Regions from separate parts of the Oceanisphaera sp. W20_SRM_FM3 genome, predicted to be linked through region 1. Evidence: riboswitches for the same ligand, from Rfam matches in the RefSeq annotation. Region 1 holds a riboswitch; the other holds the start of a gene.
The links. Region 1 has a riboswitch for thiamine pyrophosphate ahead of ACEN2G_RS12475 (3-oxoacyl-ACP reductase). Riboswitches for the same ligand answer to the same signal wherever they lie in the genome.
Positions count from the first base shown of each region.

Region 1 (3,868 bases):
GAGTAAGAACAAATGTGATGCTTGTCAAATTTTGGACGAACAGCGCCGAGCGCCCGGCGCCAAGCACCAAGCTAATAGACAAACCCACAGCAAAACTTATTTTTGCCACGTAACTCGCGCCAAAACGGTGCCCTACGGGAGCGCGTTTTTTGTAGGAGAACATTTATTCTCGTATTACGTTGTAAGCGTAAATTTTTTAAATATTTCCGGCTGCGCCGAAATGCGAGAGCAAGCGTTCGCCTACAAAGGCATAAAAAAAGCCCCAAACCATAGGTTCGGGGCTTATTATTTCGCTAGGCGCTAGGCGCTAGGCGCTAGGCGCTAGGCGCTAGGCGTTAAGTTACTTAACCATCCAGCTGATGGTTTCACCGGCACGAATGGGCACCAACTCTTCGCCGCCTAACGGCAAAGTGGTAGGCACAGACCAGGTCTCTTTAACCAAGGTAATAGTGTCGGCGTTGCGTGGCAGACCGTAGAAGTCGGGGCCGTTATGGCTGGTAAAGGCTTCTAACTTATCCAAGGCACCTGCTTCTTCAAATACTTCCGTATACAGCTCAACGGCGGCATGGGAGGTATAGGCGCCAGCACAGCCACAGGCGGTTTCTTTGTTTTTCTTAAAGTGCGGCGCCGAGTCGGTACCCATAAAAAACTTCTTGTTGCCACTGGTGGCGGCTTTCACTAAGGCTTGCTGATGGGTGTTGCGCTTTAAGATGGGCAAGCAATAGTAGTGCGGACGAATGCCACCCACCAGCATGTGGTTACGGTTAAACATTAAGTGATGGGTGGTAATGGTGGCGGCTACATTGTCGCCGGCTTGCTCCACAAACTTCACCGCGTGCTCGGTGGTGATGTGCTCAAGCACGATTTTTAAGTTGGGGAAGTCGCGCACTACGTTTGGCAAGATAGTTTCGAGGAAGACTTTTTCACGGTCGAAAATATCGACACTGGCATCGGTCACTTCACCGTGCACCAGTAACAAGATGCCGGTTTCTTGCATCACCTCCAACACAGCGTAAATATTCTTAACATCGGTTACGCCAGAGTCGGAGTTAGTGGTGGCACCGGCTGGATACAACTTACAGGCTACGATTTTACCGCAGTCCTTGGCGCGACGGATCTCTTGCGGATCCGTTTTATCGGTCAGGTACAAGCTCATCAAAGGCTCAAACTGGCTGCCTGATGGGCGCACTGCCAATATTCTGTCGTAATAGGCCAGCGCCAATTCGGTAGTGGTGGCAGGCGGCAACAGATTAGGCATTACCAGTGCGCGGCCTAAATAACGGCTGGCGTCGGCGACCGTATCTGTAAGTAGTGCGCCATCGCGCAGGTGTAAATGCCAATCGTCGGGGCGAGTAATGGTCAGGCTAGTAACTTGTGAGCTCATCAAAGGTGTTCTCCATTGCATCCAGACCGCCATTATCTACTGCCGAGCTGTTTTAACCAAATCGAAGATAGCCATAAGCGATAAGCTGGAAGCCAGAAGAAAAATCAAAACATAAACAATACAGAGCCAGATTAAAGAGATATATGGTTAGACGGCAGAAAGCGGAGTGTGTTCTTTAGCTGACCGCTTATAGCTTCCGGCTTTCAGCTCCCCGCAGGGGTATGCTATGGTCTAGCTCGTGACACGGGGTGTCGGGCAGCACATCTGCTCGGCTGAGATAACACCCGTCGAACCTGATCCAGTTCATACTGGCGAAGGGATGTCAGCCATTCGGCTCACGGCAACGCTGCCCATCTGCCTTCGCCTCTGACTTTTTAGAGGTAGTAAAGCCATGCAACAGAATCCTATTTCACCAACCGCATTCGCATTCGATCAACAGTTAGTATTAGTGACCGGCGGTGCCCGCGGCTTGGGCGAGCATTTAGTGCGCGCCTTCTTGCGTGAAGGTGCCAAGGTGGTAATCAACTATTTAAACAGTGCCGAGGCCGCTCAACAGTTGGCCTCAGATTACCCTGCCCAAGCGCTAGCCATACAAGCTGACGTGACCGATGCCGAGGCGGTAAAGTATTTGTTCGCTCAAGCAAAAGCTCACTTTGGTCAGCCCATCACTACCGTTATTAACAACGCCTTGCCGGCATTCTCGTTTAACGGTGATGCCCGTGAAAATGCCGACCAATTAAGCTGGAGCAACGTGCAGCAGCAGTTTGAAGGTGTGGTTAAGGGGGCATTAAACACCACACAAGCCGCCTTGGCTGGTATGCGTGAAGCGGGCTTTGGTCGCATCGTCAACGTGGGCACCAACTTATTCCAAAACCCAGTAGTGCCGTACCATGACTATACGGCTGCTAAAGCTGCGCTGTTATCGTTGACCCGCACCCTTTCTCAAGATTTAGGTCCCGATCAGATCACGGTCAATATGGTATCTGGCGGCTTGTTGCGCACCACAGATGCGTCGGCGGCCACCCCAGAAGCCGTGTTTGATTATATTGCCGCCGCCACGCCGCTGCGCCGCGTGACTACGCCCGCTGAATTTGCCGATGCCACCTTGTTTTTTGCCTCACCTTGGTCACGCTCGGTCACCGGCCAAAACTTGGTGGTAGATGGCGGCTTGGTGAAAAACTAATGGCAGATAAAAACACTCAACGCATGATGCACCTGAACGTATTTTTATTTGGTTGTGGCCACCATAAAGGCGCATGGCGTCATCCTAAATCGTCGGTGGAGCGTTTAGGCGACATCAGTTTTTTCGAAGAATTGGCGCAAACCGCCGAGCGCGGCAAGTTAGATGCGGTATTTTTTGCCGACGGTCAGTCTGCGGGCAACGTATCCGACGGCAGTTGGTGGTTTTTAGAGCCCTTAACGGCCTTGGCCGCCATGAGCCGTGCCACGAATAAAATCGGCCTGATCAGCACGGTTTCCAGCACTTTTTACACGCCGTTTCACGCGGCGCGTTATCTGGCGTCACTGGATCATATCTCCAAAGGTCGCATGGGTTGGAACCTAGTGACGTCTATGTTTGATGCAGAAGCGCGCAACCACAACTACGAGTCCATGCCGATGCATGCGGAGCGCTATCGTCGCGCTGAGGAATTTGCCGATGCGGTACTTAAGTTATGGGATTCGTGGGCGGCGGATGCGCTGACCTTTGACCGTTTCGGCGATTATGCGGACCCCACGAAAGTGAATGCCATTAACCATAAGGGGGAGTTCTTCTTAGTCGATGGTCCACTTAACGTGCCGCGCCCACTGCAAGGGCATCCGGTTATGTTTCAAGCTGGTGCCTCTGAACAAGGGCGAGAGTTAGCGGCGCGCCGCGCCGAAGGCATTTATGCGGTGGCCTATGATTTGCCGGCCGCCCAAGAATATTACCGAGACATTAAACGCCGCGTGCAGGCTGCCGGTCGTGAAGTTAATGTGCCTATTATGCCGGGCTTAGTCACTTATGTGGCGGCTACCGAAGAAGAGGCCAAAGCTAAGCAGCGCGAGCTGGATGAGTTGTTGCCTGTTGATGCGTCACTGCGCCAGCTCGGTTTATATACCCAACAAGATTGCATGAGCTGGGAGCTGGATAAGCCGGTACCTGAGCTACCATCTTTGGCAGAATTTACCGGTCCTAAAGGCCGTTACAGCACTATCTTGCGCATTATAGAAACCGAACAGCCAACGGTACGCCAATTATTGGGCCGCTTAGCCGCCGGTGGTGGCCATTGCACTATGGTGGGTACGCCTGAGCAAATTGCCGATCAAATGGAGCTGTGGTTTAGAAATGAAGGTGCCGATGGGTTTAACCTGATGCCGCCGTCGTTTCCAGATAGCCTAGATGATTTTGTTAACCTAGTGGTGCCTGAGCTACAAAGCCGCGGCCTGTTTCGTATCGATTACGAAACCGATACCTTACGCGGTCACTTAGGCTTGGCTAAGCCG
Region 1 covers NZ_JBGQOP010000027.1:171-4,038, reverse strand. The annotation lists gene pyrC (dihydroorotase) at 341-1,384, opposite strand; TPP riboswitch at 1,619-1,721, shown strand; gene ACEN2G_RS12475 (3-oxoacyl-ACP reductase) at 1,776-2,567, shown strand; gene ACEN2G_RS12470 (LLM class flavin-dependent oxidoreductase) at 2,567-3,868, shown strand, end outside.

Region 2 (5,192 bases), on a different contig from region 1:
AAATCGCCTTAATTAAGCGATGATTGACAATGTCGCCATATTTACGAATTGGTGAGGTCCAAGTGGCGTAAGCCGTTAAACCTAAACCAAAGTGCGGGCCTGGTACTGGGCTCATGGCGGCAAACGATTGGTAACGACGAGTGCGGCTGTCCAGATAAGAGGTTTCGCGATCATCTACCCAGCGGCGCAGGGCACAGAAACCTTCCAGCGTGCTGAGTGTTTCTGGTGCAAACGGTGACTCGTGAGCGGCAAGCAGCTCCACTAAGCCTTCCATTTTCTCGCTATCAAAACCCAAGTGCACGTTAAAAATACCCGTGCCGACGCGTGTATTCAGCCAGTTACCACAGGCCAAGTTGGCGGCTATCATCGACTCTTCAACCATCTGGTTGGCGATACGACGATAATCTACCAAGATGCCGGTGACGTTGCTGTCTGCATCGAGTGCGAAGCGAAAATCAGGGCGATCTTTAAAGATGATGGCGTGCTTAGTGCGCCAAGCGGCACGCGTGAGCGTGAACGCTTTCATCTGGCGTAATTGCTCGGCTATTACGTCATTGGCTGGCTGCCAATCACCAATTTCATCAATCCAATTCGACACATTGTCGTAGCTCAGGCGCGCATGAGAGCGCATGGTAGCCGCAAAGAACTCGGCTTTTTCGTCTACTTTACCGTCATTGTCGATAAACAAGCGCGCGCAGATTACTGGACGCTCAACGCCTTCTTTTAATGAGCACAGCTCATCAGACAAGGTGCGCGGCAGCATAGGAATATTACGGCCAGGCAAATAAGCGGTAAAGGCACGCTCGGCGGCCACTTTGTCCATCACGCTGTTATGAGGTACATAAGCGGTCGGATCGGCGATGGCGACTAATAATTCCCAGCCGTTATCGAGCTTAGTGATGTGTAATGCATCATCCATATCCAGCGTGGATTCGGCATCAATAGTGAAGAAAGGCACATCGGTAAGATCACGACGAACCAGAGTATCGGGCACTTGTTGCCAATCTTTGCTGTCTTCTGGTGCGTGTTTGGCTAATTTGTTGCGCGCCAATACTACCCACCACGGAGCGATTGGGTCGTCAACGCCGGCGATTACCTCGATAACGTTGGCGAAAAAGCCGTTACCTTTGAGTGGGTGCGAGGTCAGTTCGCCTAATACCCAATCGCCTTCTTTTAGGCTTTTTTCGTCAATGCCTTTAACGGTACGGGCTTTAATGGCTTCGTTCATCAAAGGATGGTCGGGCACCAAATTTAAACGGTCACGAAACCATTTTACGCGCGCCACAAAAGTAGTAACGCCGGCTTCGATCAAGGTTTCTGGCTCTACCAGCTCTCGCTCATTTTCGGTACGCAAGATGGCGGTGATGTGATCGCCATGCATGACTTTTTTCATGTGTGGCGGTGGAATAAAGTAGCTTTCTTTTTCGCTCACTTCTAAAAAGCCAAAGCCTTTAGAAGTGCCTTTAACCATGCCTTCTTTAACTTGAAGGTCATCACGCATTTGTTGCTTTAGCTGAGCTAATAGGGGGTTATTTTGAAACATATATAGAAACCTGTCGAAATATGCAGCTGACTATACGGATTTAGGCCTCATATGCCAAGCAGAGCTTGAGTGTCTGCATCGTGTAAGAGCAGAGTCAGAGCGGCGTGAGTCCAGCTATTTGGGGTTTTCCTCGATCATCTACGCCTGAGTCCAGCAGATAACGACAGCGGCCTAGCGCCAATGGTGCATCTGGCAACCACTGATAAGATAAATGGGCTAACTGATGCTGACCAAGGCCACTTTGTAAGCTATCGCCCAGCATAACTTCCAGCCCCAAGGCGTGGCCCTGAGCGACCAGCGTTTGGTTGTGGGCAAGGCCGCCCAACTGCGCTGGTCTAACGATCACCGCCTTAGCGAACTCCGCATTGCTCAGGTCAGCTGCTGCGGTCGAGGCAAAATCAGCATAACGGGCTAAGTCGAGGCCGACCGGTATTGAGTGCAGCCTGCTCAAGGTTTGCGCCTCAGCTAACTCGGTAGTGGGATCCAGTAGCCAGTCGATACGGCGAGTCTCGATGCGTGACCATAAATCGATGATCTGCTCACTGTGTAAACAAGCGCCTGCGTCCAGCACTAAGCGCACCTTGGGCGCCAACATGCACAGCTCGCGTATTAACCCTGCGTCGTAATGCACATCACCGGTGAGGATAAGCCAAGCCCGCTCTGGATGTATTCGCCGACAGCGCCAAGCGCGCACCAGCGGATCCCTTGAGCCTTCCAATAACGGTAAAGAGGCTATCGCGAATAAAGGCATAGTGCTTATTTTAGCCAGCGCGCAATCTAAGCCAAACTGCACCGCCGGCAATTCGGCTTCATGACGTCGGCCTTGGCGTAAGTGCTCGCAAGCTGCGGTTAAGTCCCGCAGCACAGCGGCTTCATTCTCACCAATTGGCGCCGCCACCTCACCCCAATGGCCGTCAATCTCTACATAAAAACCGTCCCGTACCGCCACAGTTGCGCCATTGATAGTGAGCGGAAAAGTTAAGGGTAATTGATAGTGATAAAGGTTAATCAGCATATTGGTATCTCTGAACAGGCCGCCCAGTTAGGGCTATTATCTTTACCTGAAATTAACATTGCCGCGATTATATGGCTAGCCGCCTAGATCTCATTAGGCATTGGTAGCGTTATTACCTTTAAAGTATTTTTAGCTGCAACATGCGGTATTTATCTGCGATTTTGTCATGTTGAACGCTGTTATCGGCTCTTTTGTCGGCAGTTAGCTGAATTATTTATAATCAATAACCGCTTTGCTTTTGTGATTTGGATCTGTTTTACTGGCCACTATCTTGTCGGAGTGCTCTATATGGGCTGAGACCACAGTAAGTGGGATCCGTTGAACCTGATCAGGCTAATACCTGCGTAAGGGAAGCAAGTGAGAATTTGGCGCATACCCTCCTCTGCCATTTTCTTATCAACACTCCTGACAAGCTTTTTCACCCAACATGGATTTAAGTGAGATTGCTATGTCAAAAATAATGTCAACGAAAGCAGCAAACCAAAAATTAACTAACGTTTCAGATCAACAACCTAAAAAAGTGAACCGCCGCGAAGTCCGCAGCCAAGCTCAAGAGTTTATCGATAACTTGAAAGGCGAACACTTTCCGAATTCTCAGCGTATTTATCTGCAAGGTTCACGCCCAGATATTCGTGTGGCGATGCGTGAAATTCATTTAGCCGATAGTTTCAAAGGCGGCAGTGAAGAAAATCCCATTCTTGAGCCTAATGACCCTATTCCTGTCTATGACACCTCAGGCCCTTATGGCGATCCAGAAGTCGAGTTAGATGTACGCCAAGGCTTGCCACAGCTGCGCCGTCAGTGGATTTTGGACCGTGACGACACCATAGAATTGGCACAAGTCAGCTCAGAATTCACTCAAGAGCGCATGGCGGATGATGGCTACGATCACTTGCGCTTCGAGCATATGCCTAAGCCCCGCAAAGCCAAGTTAGGCCAGTGTGTGACGCAAATGCACTATGCGCGAAAAGGCATTATCACGCCGGAAATGGAATACATCGCCATCCGTGAAAACATGGGCCGCGAGCGGGTGCGTGATGAAATGCTGTTAAAACAACATAAGGGCGAAAACTTTGGCGCCAACCTGCCAGAGAACATCACCCCTGAGTTTGTACGCAAAGAGGTGGCCGAAGGTCGCGCTATTATTCCGGCCAACATTAACCACGCCGAATCTGAGCCTATGATTATCGGCCGCAACTTCTTGATTAAGATCAACGCCAATATCGGTAACTCGGCGGTAACCTCGTCGATTGAAGAAGAAGTTGAGAAGTTGGTGTGGGCCACCCGCTGGGGTGCCGATAACGTGATGGACCTGTCGACGGGGCGTAATATTCACGAGACTCGCGAGTGGATCTTGCGTAACAGTCCAGTGCCAATCGGCACAGTCCCTATCTATCAGGCGTTGGAAAAAGTAAACGGCGTGGCCGAAGACTTAAACTGGGAAGTGTTCCGCGATACCTTGATTGAACAAGCCGAGCAGGGCGTGGATTACTTCACTATTCACGCCGGCGTCTTGCTGCGCTACGTGCCTATGACTGCCAAGCGCGTCACCGGTATCGTCTCCCGTGGCGGCTCTATTATGGCCAAATGGTGTTTATCCCATCATAAAGAAAGTTTTCTTTACGAGCGTTTTCGCGATATTTGTGAGATCTGTGCCGCCTATGACGTGTCCTTGTCGCTCGGTGATGGCATGCGCCCCGGCTCGATTGCTGATGCTAACGACGAAGCCCAGTTTGCCGAGTTGTATACGCTGGGCGAGCTAACTAAGATTGCTTGGGAATACGATGTGCAGGTGATGATTGAAGGCCCGGGTCACGTGCCTATGCACATGATCAAACGCAATATGGAAGAGCAGTTAGAGCATTGCCATGAGGCGCCGTTTTATACGCTTGGGCCCCTGACTACCGATATTGCCCCTGGCTATGACCACATTACCTCTGGCATAGGTGCTGCTTTAATTGGTTGGTACGGCTGCGCCATGTTGTGTTACGTCACGCCAAAAGAGCACTTAGGTCTGCCAAATAAAGAAGATGTGAAGCAGGGCTTGATCACCTATAAGATAGCCGCCCATGCGGCTGACTTAGCCAAAGGTCATCCGGGCGCCCAGATTCGTGATAACGCTTTGTCCTTGGCGCGGTTTGAATTCCGTTGGGAAGACCAGTTTAATTTAAGCTTAGATCCAATAACGGCCCGTGATTATCATGATGAGTCTTTGCCTCAAGAGTCCGGCAAGGTAGCGCACTTTTGCTCTATGTGCGGGCCTAAATTCTGCTCCATGAAGATCACCCAAGAGGTGCGTGAGTATGCGGCGGCACAAGAATCTATCGCCATTCAAATGGTCGATATCAATGGCAACCACGAAACTGTGATCGCGGGCATGGCGCAGATGTCAGAAGAATTCAAAAAGCGCGGTGGTGAGCTTTATCACCAAGTAGACAAATTGGAGAAGGAATTGCTATGACAAGACCCATAGTCTGGACCATTGCCGGTTCTGATTCGGGCGGCGGCGCTGGAATTCAGGCCGACTTGCACACCATTCATACACTGGGCGGCCACGGCTGCTCGGTTATTTCCGCCATTACCGCGCAAAACTCCGTTGCTGTGTCCATGGTTGAGCCTGTGTTAATGCAGGCT
Region 2 covers NZ_JBGQOP010000017.1:9,586-14,777, forward strand. The annotation lists gene ACEN2G_RS10050 (exoribonuclease II) at 1-1,543, opposite strand, end outside; gene ACEN2G_RS10055 (o-succinylbenzoic acid (OSB) synthetase) at 1,638-2,558, opposite strand; TPP riboswitch at 2,824-2,928, shown strand; gene thiC (phosphomethylpyrimidine synthase ThiC) at 3,019-5,019, shown strand; gene thiE (thiamine phosphate synthase) at 5,016-5,192, shown strand, end outside.
Region 2: another riboswitch for thiamine pyrophosphate. It lies ahead of thiC (phosphomethylpyrimidine synthase ThiC); the one in region 1 lies ahead of ACEN2G_RS12475 (3-oxoacyl-ACP reductase).